2 regions of the Alteromonas sp. AWQ4_252 genome follow, and region 1 is predicted to be linked to the other one. Evidence: predicted binding sites of a transcription regulator. Region 1 holds the regulator's gene; the other holds the start of a gene.
What was found. The regulator NrdR, encoded in region 1, represses ribonucleotide reductase genes. The targets are predictions, from matches to a motif close to AAACACNANATNTNGTGTTT.
Positions count from the first base shown of each region.

Region 1 (7,473 bases):
TCAATGAGATCAGCGATCGTTCCGATCTTTAAACCGTGCTTTTCGGCAAATGCTTCCAATTCCGGCCGTCTGGCCATAGAACCATCGTCATTGAGAACTTCAACAATCACAGCGGCTGGCTCTGCGCCGGCGAGTCTGGCCAAATCCACCCCAGCTTCTGTATGGCCCGCGCGATTTAGCACACCGCCTTCTTTAGCAATCAGGGGAAAAATATGACCGGGCTGAACAATATCAGATGCGACGGCATCCGGTTTAACGGCTGCGAGAATAGTTGTTGCGCGATCAGCTGCCGAAATGCCAGTTGTAACGCCTCTGGCCGCTTCAATGGAGACCGTGAAATTTGTTGAGAACTGAGCGCCGTTTTTATCTACCATCAAGGGCAAATTGAGTCGCTTGCAGCGGTCCTGAGTCATTGGTAAACACACCAAGCCTCTGGCATGGGTTACCATAAAATTAATGGCATCTGGCGTAACGTGTTCTGCAGCCATGATAATATCGCCTTCGTTTTCTCGATCTTCATCATCCATCAGGATGACCATTTTTCCCTGGCGGATGTCATCAATTATTTCTTGCGTAGTGTTGAATGCCATAGTGTCACTTCTGTAGGGTTATTTCTTTAAAAAACCATTTTCAGCAAGAAAAGCCATGCTGATATCCGGCTTGTTGTTCGACTCTGCAGCTTTGTCTCCCAACATAAGACGTTCGAGGTAGCGTGCCACCACGTCCACCTCTAAATTTACTTTACTACCGGCTTTGTAGGTGCCAATGACGGTTTCCTGTAACGTGTGAGGAATTATCCACAGCATAAACGCACTGCCGTTTACATCGTTAACTGTCAGGCTTACCCCGTCCACAGTAATACTGCCTTTATGGGCAATATACTTAGCCAATTGAGTGGGGGCATTAATCCATATTTCAATGTAATCTTTGTGTTTAGTGATACGCGACACTTCCCCGACACCGTCTACGTGCCCCGAGACAATATGGCCTCCGAAACGGTCAGTAGGGCGCATGGCTTTTTCAAGGTTTACTTTGCTTCCAGCCTTGTACTGAGCAAACCCTGTATACCGAATGGTTTCCGCGGACACGTCAGCGCTGTAGTGATCTGTGCCGACATGGGTAACGGTAAGGCATACACCATTTGTTGCAATACTGTCCCCGAGGGCGACATCTGACATGTCGAGTTTTTCAGAAGCAACGGTTAATCTGATATCTTCACCGCGATTTTCCAGTGAACGAATGGTTCCCAACGCTTGTATGATGCCCGTAAACATAATAGCAACCTCTTACTTTAAATCTTTGACACTGTGTACGTCATTTTAACGTCTTCACCAACCCGACGAAGATCGGTCAAAGACAAGGATGGCGCATTTTCTATGAGCGAGTATTCAGGCAAGGTCATCATGCTATGCCCTTTATCGCCCAGTATCTTGGCTGCCTGATACACGATGAGTTCGTCTACCTCTCCAGCCTCTAACAGTGCCCCGGCGAGTTGTGGCCCTGCCTCCACCCACACCTCATTAAATTGTTTCTGACCCAATTGAACGCACAGTTCACGTAAATCGATATGACCGTTTTTCACTGAGACTGCTAACACTGGAGTGCTGGTGTCTGGGGTCTGAGGCTGGCCTGTAACTCTGATAGTTGCCTCATTATCATTGAATAGCTTGAGGTCCGCAGGCAACTGGTTATGGCTGTCTAATACCAGTCTCACTGGCTGGCGAATAGTTTCTAATGGATATTCGTGAAACTGCGCCTCTTCAGCCCGAACTAACAGACTTGGGTTATCTGCCAGGGCCGTTCCACTTCCGGTTAGAATGGCGCAGCTGCGGGCGCGGTGCAGTTGCACATCACGTCTTGCTTCAGCACAGGTGATCCACTGACTCACCCCGTTTCGAAGCGCTATTTTACCGTCGATACTCACACCGAGCTTCACAGTAATCCAAGGCTTACCTGACACCATACGTTTGATAAAGCCGCGATTTAGCTGTGCAGCTTCTCCAGCCAGAACATCGGTAATCACCTCGATACCTGCGTCTTGTAATCGCCCGATACCGCGACCGCTAACCTGGGGGTTTGGATCTGTCATTGCTACCACAACCCGTCTGATTTTTGCTGCTATGAGCGCGTCAGCACAAGGCGGCGTGCGTCCGTGATGGCTACAAGGTTCAAGTGTAACATATGCCGTCCCGCCGATAGCACGGTCACCAGCTTCCCGCAACGCATGAACCTCAGCGTGAGGTGTGCCAGCCTGAATATGAAAGCCCTGCCCTACTATATTGTTTTCTTTATCAACTATAATGCACCCCACACGGGGGTTAGGAGACGTGGTAAACAGGCCGCGTTTAGCCAGCTTAAGTGCAGCTGCCATCCAGTTGTAATCTTCTACAATTGCTGACAGTGATGGATCTACAGGGGTCATGATTCGCTTTTAGTCTCCCAGACGAGCAATTTCTTCGCCGAACTCTCGGATATCCTCAAATGATCGATATACCGAAGCAAACCTCACGTAAGCCACTTTATCGAGCTCTTTTAACGCATCCATTATAAGATTTCCGAGAAACTCACTGGAGACTTCACGCTCACCTGTTGCTCGAAGTGCAGACTTTAAAGACAGGATAACTTCTTCCACACGCTCGGTACTCACAGGACGTTTTTCCAACGCCCTTTGTAATCCCGCTCTCAGCTTATCTTCGTTGAAGGGCTCCCGAGAACCATCCCTTTTGATCACCCGAGGCATAACTAATTCGGCGTTTTCGAATGTAGTAAAACGCTCATGACAAATAACACACTCTCTTCGCCGGCGAACCTGGTGGCCCTCAGCAACAAGGCGAGAATCTATGACTTTAGTTTCCTGGGCGGAACAAAACGGGCAAAACATAAGGTGTCCTATGACAACAAAGCCGTCGGGCAGCGTTTACTGCACCAACGGCACCTGTAACTTTCTATTGGCTTGTAGCGTTACCCGTAAACCGGGAATTGCTCACACAGTGCGACCACTTCTTTTTGAACGCGTTCAACAACGCTTTCGTCGCCCATGTTGTCCAATATATCACAAATCCAGGTAGCTACTTGTTTTGCTTGCTCTTCCCCAAAACCACGACGGGTTATAGCTGGAGAACCGATGCGTAAGCCGCTGGTAATAAACGGAGAACGTGGGTCTTTTGGTACAGAGTTTTTATTCACTGTAATGTTCGCACGACCCAAGGCAGCATCGGCATCTTTACCGGTGATGTCTTTATCAATCAAATCAAGCAGGAATAAGTGATTCTCAGTTCCTCCTGAAACCACCTTATATCCGCGCTCCTGAACCACAGCAACCATCGCTTTAGCATTCTTAACTACTTGCTGCTGATAGGTTTTAAATTCAGGTTGTAGCGCTTCTTTAAACGCTACCGCTTTACCGGCAATCACGTGACACAATGGACCACCCTGGTTACCAGGGAATACTGAACTGTTCAGCTTTTTGTAAATAGTTTCATCACCGCACGATGACAATATAAGACCGCTGCGTGGGCCAGCCAGAGTTTTGTGCGTTGTGGTAGTTACCACATGAGCATGAGGTAGTGGATTGGGATAGACGTCGGCAGCTACAAGACCGGCAACGTGCGCCATATCGACCAACAAATATGCACCTACTTTGTCTGCGATCTCGCGGAAACGCGCCCAATCGACAACTTTGGAATACGCAGAAAACCCACCAATAATCATTTTTGGCTTGTGTTCCAGCGCCAACGCTTCCACCTGCTCGTAATCAATTTCACCGGTGTCTTCATTCAACCCATACTGCACAGCGTTGTAAGTTTTTCCAGAGAAGTTAACGTGCGATCCGTGGGTTAAATGCCCACCTTCTGACAAACTCATACCCAACACAGTGTCACCCGCATCCAGCAACGCCATGAAGGCAGCCGCATTTGCTTGTGAACCAGAGTGTGGTTGAACATTCGCATAATCTGCACCAAACAACGCTTTTGCACGGTCAATGGCCAGTTGTTCAACCACATCCACATGCTCACAACCACCGTAATAACGCTTGCCCGGATAACCTTCGGCATATTTATTGGTCAGTTGTGACCCCTGCGCTTCCATTACGCGCGGGCTACAGTAGTTTTCTGATGCAATCAATTCGATATGGTGTTCCTGACGCGCATTTTCCTTGGCCATGGCATCTGCCAGTTCAGGATCAAAATCGGCAATCGTCATTTCGCGAGGTAACATGGAGGCTCCTTACACTGCGTTGGGGATAGCTAAACAAAAGAAGGCATATTCTAGTCATTTTCCACTACATGTATACCGCTTTATGCCTTGGGACAACAGATCGGAGCTGGATAAATACATTGTTTCCCCCACAGCCCGTTGTCACAAGGCGATTCGGCTTCAGCTATCTAAAAATTATATTTATTACACTATTGCTTTTTTTCCAGTGCCTTAACACGGGTAAAAAGATCATCAATTTGTTTCGTGCGGATTGTTACTTTACGCCAGTCGCGATTCTTCATTGCCGGTTGACCTGATGAATACAAACCTGGCTCAGTGATGTCCTGCACAATCATGGTGTAGCCGGTTATCTGAACGTTGTCGCATATGGAAATATGGCCATTGACGCCACAGCCACCACCAATGACAACGTACTTGCCAACACTGCAACTTCCGGCTATCCCAGTAGCGCCACAAATACAGGAATGATCGCCAACAATACAGTTATGACCAATCTGGACCTGATTGTCGATGATTACATTTTTGCCGATGATAGTGTCATCAATGGCGCCTCTGTCTATTGTACTCGACGCCCCGATTTGTGTGTCATCACCTATTTTCACACTGCCGGTTTGTGGGATCGGTAGCCAGGTACCCTTGTCGTTGGCGTATCCGAACCCAGCAGCACCGATAACAGTCTGGCTGTGAATAGTGACACGCTGACCTATAACAATGTCATGGTATACCGTTACGTTGGGATAAATGGTACAACCCTGTCCAATCCTCGTTCCTTTGCCAATAACACAGTTGGCACCAATACTGACGTTGTCACCTAAAACCACGTTGTCTTCGATAATCACATTATGACCAATTGACACATCGGCACCGATAGATGCAGAAGCCGCGATCACAGCATTATGTGCAATGCCTTCTGCAACAGGAGGTGTGCTGTCAAAAAGCTGCGCGACTCGTGCGAAGGTCGCATGGGGATTATCGTGTATAAGTGCCGGTACGGGGCACGCATCTACAGTTTTTTCGTTTAATATCACGGCACCTGCCGATGTACTCTGCAACTGCGACTTGTATTTGATATTAGTGAGAAAGGAAATCTCATGGCCTTTAGCGCCAGCCAGTGTTCCCACGCCACTTACTTTTACATTACCATCACCACTCACTGTTCCGCCGGTATGTTCGGCCAGTTCTGCCAGGGTATAAAATCGTCTGGAATGTGCTGTCATTATTGAACCTGTAAATTGATAAATCCCAATTGCCAATGCTACTGTAAATTCCGCTTTTAGTCCTGACCCTCGTCACTAAAAACTGTTAATTTGCCATGGCAACGGTGATTTTTTCAGCTAAAGGTAAATTCTCTTGGTACTTCGCTAGCCAGTTCAGGGAAAAAGCGCGTAAAATACTTTGGTAACTTTTCATTTTATCAGGACATGTCAACGCTTATGTCACAATACGTCTATTCTATGCATCGGGTAGGTAAAATCGTTCCGCCCAACAGACACATTTTAAAAGATATATCATTAAGCTTCTTCCCGGGCGCAAAAATTGGTGTGCTGGGTCTAAATGGCGCTGGTAAGTCTACGTTATTGCGCATAATGGCCGGTGTAGATACCGACATCGAAGGTGAAGCTCGCCCGCAACCAGGTTTGAAAATTGGCTATCTTCCACAGGAACCTAAGCTTGACGAGAGCAAAGATGTTCGTGGCAATATTGAAGAAGCCGTCGCAGATGTTAAACACGCACTGACCCGGCTCGACGAAGTCTACGCCGCGTATGCAGAAGCCGACGCTGACTTTGATGCCCTGGCTAAAGAACAAGGTGAATTAGAAGCCATTATCCAATCTAAAGACGGACACAATTTGGATAACGCTCTGGAACGTGCTGCTGATGCCCTGCGTTTACCACCTTGGGATGCCGATGTATCAACATTGTCAGGTGGTGAGCGTCGCCGGGTTGCTTTGTGTCGCTTGTTGCTGGAAAAGCCAGAAATGCTGTTGCTCGATGAGCCGACAAACCACCTCGATGCTGAATCTGTCGCATGGTTAGAACGCTTCTTACACGACTACGAAGGTACAGTGGTTGCCATTACCCACGACAGGTATTTCCTTGATAATGTCGCTGGCTGGATTTTGGAACTTGACCGTGGTCACGGTATCCCATGGGAAGGCAATTATTCTTCCTGGCTGGAGCAAAAAGAGAAACGCCTTGAGCAGGAAGAGCGTGCAGAAAACGCCCGTGTGAAATCCATGAAGCAAGAATTGGAATGGGTACGCTCAAACCCCAAAGGTCGACAAGCTAAGTCCAAAGCTCGAATGAACCGCTTTGAAGAAATGTCCACGTCAGACTACCAAAAGCGCAACGAAACTAACGAACTCTTTATTCCGCCTGGCGAGCGCTTGGGTGATAAAGTAGTCGACATAGATCATCTTACTAAATCGTACGGTGATCGACTCCTCATTGATGATTTGAGTTTTTCAGTTCCTAAAGGGGCTATTGTCGGAATTATTGGTCCCAATGGTGCAGGTAAGTCTACACTCTTTCGTATGCTTTCTGGTCAGGAAACCCCTGACAACGGGACAATCGATATTGGTGACACGGTACACATGGCCAGCGTGGAACAGTTCCGGGACCACATGAATGAAAACAACACTGTGTGGAAGGAAATCTCTGATGACCAGGACATCATTCGTATCGGGAACTTCGAAATAAACAGTCGCGCTTATTGCAGTAGATTTAACTTCAAGGGCACTGATCAACAGAAATTCATTAAAGATTTATCCGGTGGTGAACGCAACCGCGTACATCTGGCAAAATTATTAAAAGCAGGCGGCAATATGTTGCTGCTCGATGAACCGACTAACGACCTCGACGTGGAAACACTCCGCGCGCTGGAAAATGCGTTATTGGAATTTCCCGGCTGTGCCATGGTTATTTCCCACGATCGTTGGTTCCTGGACCGTGTTGCCACGCATATCCTGGATTACCGCGACGAAGGAAAAATCAATTTCTTTGAAGGAAACTATTCTGAATACGCTGCATGGCTCAAAGCCACATATGGACAAGACGTGGTAGAACCTCACCGACTGAAGTACAAGAAGATGGCTAAATAACAGTAAGATTTCGCCCCGCATACGCGGGGTTTTTCTTTTCTGTGAAGAAAAAATGTCAGATATGAATACATTTTTTGACAGTGTTAGTTGACCTCAGCCTTTTATCTGCACTAATAATAGACTGAGGCTTTAAAAATGAATGAGACGATTGTGG
Region 1 is NZ_JBSWSV010000001.1:3,610,567-3,618,039, forward strand. It holds gene ribBA (bifunctional 3,4-dihydroxy-2-butanone-4-phosphate synthase/GTP cyclohydrolase II) at 1-590, opposite strand, end outside; gene ACXACM_RS15880 (riboflavin synthase) at 609-1,274, opposite strand; gene ribD (bifunctional diaminohydroxyphosphoribosylaminopyrimidine deaminase/5-amino-6-(5-phosphoribosylamino)uracil reductase RibD) at 1,292-2,422, opposite strand; gene nrdR (transcriptional regulator NrdR) at 2,432-2,881, opposite strand; gene glyA (serine hydroxymethyltransferase) at 2,962-4,218, opposite strand; gene lpxD (UDP-3-O-(3-hydroxymyristoyl)glucosamine N-acyltransferase) at 4,407-5,435, opposite strand; gene ettA (energy-dependent translational throttle protein EttA) at 5,652-7,319, shown strand; gene ACXACM_RS15910 (PilZ domain-containing protein) at 7,455-7,473, shown strand, end outside.

Region 2 (7,473 bases), 680 kb from region 1:
ACGGGTTCTTACCAGGGTTCCCTGGTCACTGATAAGCATAATTTCATCCATCGGATCTACCTGAACAGCGCCGACGACTTTGCCGTTGCGTTCCGATACCTTAATAGACACCACGCCTTGGGTAGCACGACTCTTGGCCGGATATTCCTCTAGCGGCGTACGCTTACCATATCCGTTCTCGGTAGCGGTTAGAATTGCGCCATCGCCTCTTGGAACGATAAGTGATACTACCCGCTGACCGTCCTGAAGTTTTATACCCCGAACACCTGTTGCCGTCCTTCCCATTGGGCGTAAGGCTTGAAGCTCTTCACCTGTTTCAGGGTCTCGTTTTACCTCACCGGTCTCTGCATCGCGAAGCTTCTCGTTAAAGCGAACAACCTTACCTTCATCAGAGAACAACATAATGTCGTCATCACCATGGGTAATGTCTACGCCGATAAGTTCATCGCCTTCGTTCAGGTTCACCGCAATAATACCGCTGGAACGAGGTCTGGAATAGAGGCTGAGATCAGTTTTCTTCACGGTACCATTAGCGGTAGCCATGAGCACAAACTTACCTTCTTCAAACTCTTTGATTGGCAATATCGCAGTGATGCGTTCGTTGTCTTCCAAAGGAAGGATGTTAACAATTGGCTTACCGCGAGCATTACGGCTGGCAAACGGCAATTGATAAACTTTCAACCAGTACAACCGGCCCCGCGTGGAGAAGCAAAGAATGTGATCGTGTGTATTAGCTACCAACAGACGCTCAATGAAATCTTCGTCTTTCATTTTAGTTGCTGACTTGCCTTTACCACCTCGTCGTTGCGCCTCATATTCGGTAAGTTTTTGATATTTGACATAACCTTCACGTGAAAGCGTTACAACCACATCCTCTTGTTCGATGAGATCTTCTATATCAATATCGTGGCTGGCTGCAGTGATCTCTGTACGTCTTTCATCACCGAACTCATCCCGTACTTTTTCAAGTTCTTCACGAATGACTTCCATCAAACGTTCAGGGCTCTGCAGTATGTGAAGTAACTCAGCAATCAGCGCCAGAAGCTCTTTATACTCATCGAGAATTTTTTCATGTTCAAGGCCTGTAAGCTTGTGCAGACGTAAATCAAGAATCGCTTGAGCTTGCTGTTCGGTGAGGAAATATTTGCCATCTCTAATACCGAATTCCGGGGTTAGCCAATCTGGTCTTGCAGCATCATCTCCCGCCCGCTCCAACATGTCGGCGACATTACCCAAATTCCAACCTTGGGATACCAACGCTTTTTTCGCTTCTGCCGGGCTAGGCGAAGCTTTAATAAGTTCGATGATAGGATCGATATTGGTGAGCGCAATAGCGAGACCTTCAAGGATATGGGCGCGATCCCGTGCTTTGCGCAGTTCAAACACCGTTCTTCGTGTAACGACTTCCCGGCGATGGAGAATAAACGCTTCGAGCATTTCCTTGAGGTTAAATACTTTAGGCTGGCCATTATCCAGCGCCACCATATTAATGCCGAAAACAGTTTGAAGCTGCGTATTGGCATATAAATGGTTCAACAGTACTTCAGCAGATTCGTTGCGCTTCACCTCAATAACGATGCGCATACCATCTTTATCAGATTCGTCCCGCAGCGCAGAAATACCTTCAATGCGCTTCTCTTTTACCAGTTCGGCAATTTTTTCGATAAGACGGGCTTTGTTAACCTGGTAGGGAATTTCGTTGACTACAATGGTTTCTTTGCCGTTGCTGTCAGTTTCAATCTCGGCCTTGGCACGAAGATAAATTTTACCACGGCCCGTGCGGTATGCATCGTTGATCCCTTTGCGGCCACTGATCATAGCTGCTGTAGGGAAATCTGGCCCTGGGATATATTCCATCAAACTTTCAATGGGCAGTGACGGGTCTTCAATTAGCGCAACACAACCGTTAATAACTTCCGTAAGATTGTGCGGCGGGATGTTTGTTGCCATACCAACAGCAATACCTGACGAACCGTTGACCAACAAATTGGGTACTTTGGTAGGTAATACTTCTGGGATGTGTTCTGTGCCGTCGTAGTTAGGCACGAAATCCACTGTTTCTTTTTCTAGATCAGCCAATAGCTCATGGGCTATCTTCGCCATTCTGACTTCGGTATAACGCATGGCTGCCGCCGAGTCGCCGTCTACCGAACCAAAGTTACCCTGCCCGTCTACCAGCATATACCGAAGAGAGAAAGGCTGTGCCATACGAACGATGGTATCGTAAACTGCACTGTCGCCGTGGGGGTGGTACTTACCGATTACATCACCCACGACACGGGCTGATTTTTTGTAAGGTTTGTTGAAGTCATTTTTGAGTTCATTCATCGCGAACAATACGCGACGGTGAACAGGCTTAAGACCATCTCTTACATCGGGCAACGCGCGCCCGACAATAACGCTCATCGCATAATCAAGGTAAGAGTTTTTCAACTCTTCCTCTATATTAACGGGAAGAATTTCTTTAGCGTTATCACTCATAAACTGCAATATCCCTTTTTTAATCTATCCAGGCAAAGGTACAAACTTTCGAAATAAAAGTATAAAAGCTACCGCCAGCCTGTTTATTATTGGGTGGCTAATTAATCCTTGAGTGTACCATTGCAAATACAATTTATGTAGCGCTTAATCGCTGCAATTGCGGGCTAAAGCACTAACAGCTTACTTTTCACTCAATTGAATTAACGACATCGCGATTAATGTGCCTTTTCGCTATGTGATCATGTATCGTAATACATTATGCAGTTGATATGAGAATGTTATGACTACTAATGTTGATCAACAGGAAATAGCTAAATTCAGTGAGATCGCTTCGAGATGGTGGGATGCTGAAGGTGAATTTAAACCTCTCCATCTTATTAATCCATTACGTCTCGATTTTATCGCTCAACACAGTGAAGGCCTGTTTGGGAAAAAAGTTCTCGATGTAGGATGTGGTGGTGGAATTCTGGCAGAATCAATGGCGAAGCTTGGGGCTGAGGTAACTGGCATCGATTTAGCTGAAGCATCTTTGGAAGTTGCCAAGCTCCACAGCTTGGAGTCGCAAGTGTCTGTAGACTATCACTGTGTTGCAGCGGAGGCCTTCGCATCGCAAAACCCCGGGCAATACGATATCGTAACCTGCATGGAAATGCTCGAACACGTTCCCGACCCTGCGTCCATTATTAAAGCGTGTTCCACATTAGTGAAGCCCGGAGGACATCTTTTTTTCTCAACCATTAACCGCAATGTAAAATCTTGGCTAATGGGCATTATTGGCGCAGAATATGTACTTAAACTTGTACCTAAAGGCACACACCAACACGAGCGGTTCATCAAGCCCTCTGAACTTATGGCGATGACTGATGAAACGGATATTTTGATCCGTCACGCTACAGGCCTTCATATGGATCCCTTAAGCCGCCAGTTCTATTTATCTGACAAAAATATCGATGTGAACTATATTATTCATGGGCAAAAATCAAATGGATAGCACAATATGTTGTGTCAGTGCACTCATTGACCACCACATGTAGTTTTTTCCATCAGACTGCCATCAGTGATTAAAAACTTTTAATCACTGACGAAAAAAATAAATAACAGTTGCATTTAGCTGGATAGATACATTTAAGCACCTTCTAGGTGAGTCACTACTAACTAGGATTACGCGTTGATTTGATCGCTGTTTTAACCACCAGATATTGGGTTGCAAAAGGCTAGAAACCTCATTATCTTGTGTCTTATCCGGCGGGTGTTTCACTAAAAAAATGCAATGAGAATTTTCAGGATCTCCAGCAGTCAACAAACGATCTACCGCGGGACAGGCTTTTACAGCCACCCTAATATTTCAAATATAATCGATGAAACGGGTGCCAGCCCAATTTTCATGCGCTAACAAACTAACGGCCAGTACTAATGAATAACAACTTGTATGTCACCAAGCGTAATGGCGAAAAAGAAGCCATTGAGTTAGATAAGATCCACAAAGTGATTACATGGGCAGCTGAAGGATTAAACAATGTTTCTGTTTCCCAGGTTGAAATAAAAGCTCAGATACAATTTTACGACGGTATTAAAACCGGAGAAATCCATGAGACCCTGATAAAATCAGCTGCCGACCTGATCTCTACTGATGCACCTGATTATCAGTATCTGGCCGCACGTTTGGCTATTTTTCACTTGCGGAAAAAGGCCTATGGTCAGTTTGAACCTCCCAGATTGTTTGATCACGTCAAGAAAATGGTTGAAATGGGTAAATATGACGAGCACTTACTGGCAGATTACAGTCAGGAAGAGTTCGACGCCATGGACGATTTCATTGATCACTGGCGGGATATGAATTTCAGTTATGCCGCAGTGAAACAGTTAGAAGGTAAATACCTGGTACAAAACCGTGTTACCGGCGATATTTACGAAAGCGCACAGTTTCTGTATGTGCTTGTTGCTGCATGTTTGTTTGGGAATTACCCGAAAGACACCCGTTTGCAGTACATTCGTCGTTTCTACGACGCAGCTTCCACGTTTAAATTATCATTGCCCACACCCATTATGGCCGGTGTACGCACCCCTACCCGTCAGTTCAGTTCTTGCGTACTGATTGAAACCGGTGACAGCCTTGATTCAATCAACGCCACTGCCAGTGCCATTGTGAAATATGTAAGTCAGCGCGCTGGTATCGGTGTAAACGCCGGGCGTATTCGCGCCTTAGGCAGCCCAATACGCGGTGGAGAAGCATTCCACACCGGTTGTATTCCATTTTACAAGTACTTCCAGACTGCAGTAAAAAGCTGCTCTCAGGGCGGTGTTCGCGGTGGTGCGGCTACCTTGTTCTACCCGCTTTGGCACATGGAAGTAGAATCACTACTGGTATTAAAAAATAACCGTGGTGTTGAAGAGAACCGCGTTCGTCATCTCGACTATGGTGTGCAATTTAATAAACTCATGTACCAGAGAATGATGAAGGATGATTACATCACCTTGTTTAGCCCCTCAGACGTGCCGGGTTTATATGATGCCTTCTTCGCTGATCAGGACAAATTTGAGCAGTTGTATGTGCAGTACGAACAGGACGAATCCATCCGTAAGAAACGTATCAAAGCGATGGAGTTGTTCAGTTTATTTATGCAGGAGCGCGCTTCAACGGGTCGTATTTATCTGCAAAATGTAGATCACTGCAATACACACAGTCCGTTTGACCCTGCGGTAGCACCTGTACGCCAGAGTAATCTCTGCCTTGAAATCGCCTTGCCAACCAAGCCTCTCGAGCATGTGAATGATGAAAATGGCGAAATCGCTTTGTGTACGCTGTCTGCTTTTAACCTGGGCGCAATTGATTCTCTGGATGAACTTGAGGAATTATCTGACCTCGCGGTTAGAGCCCTGGACAGCCTTCTTGACTATCAGGATTACCCTGTACCAGCGGCTTACCATGCCACAATGAATCGCCGTACTTTAGGTATTGGCGTTATCAACTTTGCTTACTATCTGGCGAAGAATGGCGTGAAGTATTCTGACTTCAGTGCCAATGGACTTATTCATAAAACATTTGAAGCCATGCAATATAATTTGTTGAAAGCTTCGGTGAATCTGGCCAAAGAAAAAGGTGCATGCCCTAAGTTCAATGAAACGACGTATGCAAAAGGCATTCTACCCATAGATACCTACAAGAAAGATTTGGACAAAGTATGTAATGAGCCGCTGCACCTTGACTGGGAATCTCTTCGAGAAGAGATCAAAACTCACGGTTTGCGGAACTCTACATTGTCTGCATTAATGCCTTCGGAAACGTCATCGCAAATTTCAAATGCTACAAACGGTATTGAGCCACCGCGAGGCCACATCAGTATTAAATCGAGTAAAGATGGGGTCCTCAAACAGGTCGTTCCAGAGTATGAAGCACTGAAAGATAAGTACGAGTTGCTGTGGGACATTCCATCTAATGATGGTTACTTACAGTTGGTTGGCATCATGCAGAAATTCGTTGATCAAACTATATCAGCCAACACCAGCTACGATCCGAACAAATACGAAAGTGGCAAGGTGCCAATGAAGCTGTTACTCAAAGATTTGCTGACAGCTTATAAATTGGGCGTAAAAACGCTGTACTATCACAACACTCGAGATGGCAACACTGATTCCAGTTCTATGGAAGTGAAGCAAACACAATCTCAGCCTCAGGCCCAAACCGCTGTTATCGAAGAAGATGACGATTGTGCCGGTGGTGCTTGTAAGATATAGGTCCGTAACAGGTTGGGCGCGAATGCGCCCTCTTACGTACTCCAGTTAAATTTTGTATTGAGTGATAGCAGTGATGAAATATACAACCTTCAATCAACAAAGCGTTAATCCCCTCGTAGAACCAATGTTTTTTGGAAACCCGGTTAACGTTGCCCGTTATGACCAGCAAAAACACAGTATTTTTGAGAAACTCATCGAAAAACAAATCTCCTTCTTCTGGCGTCCGGAAGAAGTTGATGTCACGCGGGATCGCGTCGACTTTCAAAAGCTGACTGAGCCTGAGCAACATATATTTATTTCCAACCTGAAATACCAAACATTATTAGATTCAGTTCAGGGACGTAGCCCTAATATTGCGTTTCTCCCTATCGTATCACTGCCTGAGTTAGAAACCTGGATAGAAACCTGGTCATTTTTCGAAACCATTCACTCCCGTTCTTATACTCATATATTGCGAAACCTGTTTTCTGACCCCAGCAGTATCTTTGAAGACATTGTGGTAAATGATCAAATCAAACGTCGTGCGGCAGATATTTCCAAATATTATGATGATTTGATTTTCCATACCCAGCTTTGGCAAACACAAGGCGAAGGGATCCACACCGTCGATGGCAAAGCGTACGAAGTGACAATGCGCGTGCTTAAAAAGAAAATGTTCTTGTGTATGAATTCAGTAAATGCGCTGGAAGCTATTCGCTTTTACGTTTCCTTTGCTTGTACATTCGCGTTTGCCGAAAGGGAACTCATGGAAGGTAACGCCAAGATCATTCGCCTGATTGCCCGTGACGAAAACCTTCATTTGTCTTCAACCCAACACATTCTCAATTTGTGGGCTAAAGGCAAAGACGACCCGGAAATGGCAGAAATCGCAGAGGAATGCAAAGAGGAAGCCCGGGAGATATTCGTCAGCGCAGTAGAACAGGAAAAAGAATGGGCTGACTATCTGTTCAAAAGTGGCTCAATGATTGGCATGAACAAAGAGATTTTATGTCAGTATGTTGAATACATCGCGAACCAGAGAATGACAGCAATTGGCTTTGATGCACCGTTTGAAGTAAAGAGTAACCCATTACCGTGGATGAACAATTACTTGAATTCAGACAACGTCCAGGTGGCACCTCAAGAGTCTGAAATTAGCTCTTACCTGGTAGGACAAATTGACTCGGCAGTAAGTGAAGACGACTTCGCTGATTTTGAGTTATAAGCCTTTATAGCTTTACATGGATAAAACAGACAAGTTATTGCAGATTGACATCG
Region 2 is NZ_JBSWSV010000001.1:2,929,622-2,937,094, reverse strand. It holds gene gyrA (DNA topoisomerase (ATP-hydrolyzing) subunit A) at 1-2,481, opposite strand, end outside; gene ubiG (bifunctional 2-polyprenyl-6-hydroxyphenol methylase/3-demethylubiquinol 3-O-methyltransferase UbiG) at 2,762-3,472, shown strand; gene nrdA (class 1a ribonucleoside-diphosphate reductase subunit alpha) at 3,895-6,216, shown strand; gene nrdB (class Ia ribonucleoside-diphosphate reductase subunit beta) at 6,290-7,420, shown strand; gene yfaE (class I ribonucleotide reductase maintenance protein YfaE) at 7,437-7,473, shown strand, end outside.
Region 2: the regulator NrdR is predicted to act here: its motif matches at 3,669-3,688, upstream of nrdA (class 1a ribonucleoside-diphosphate reductase subunit alpha).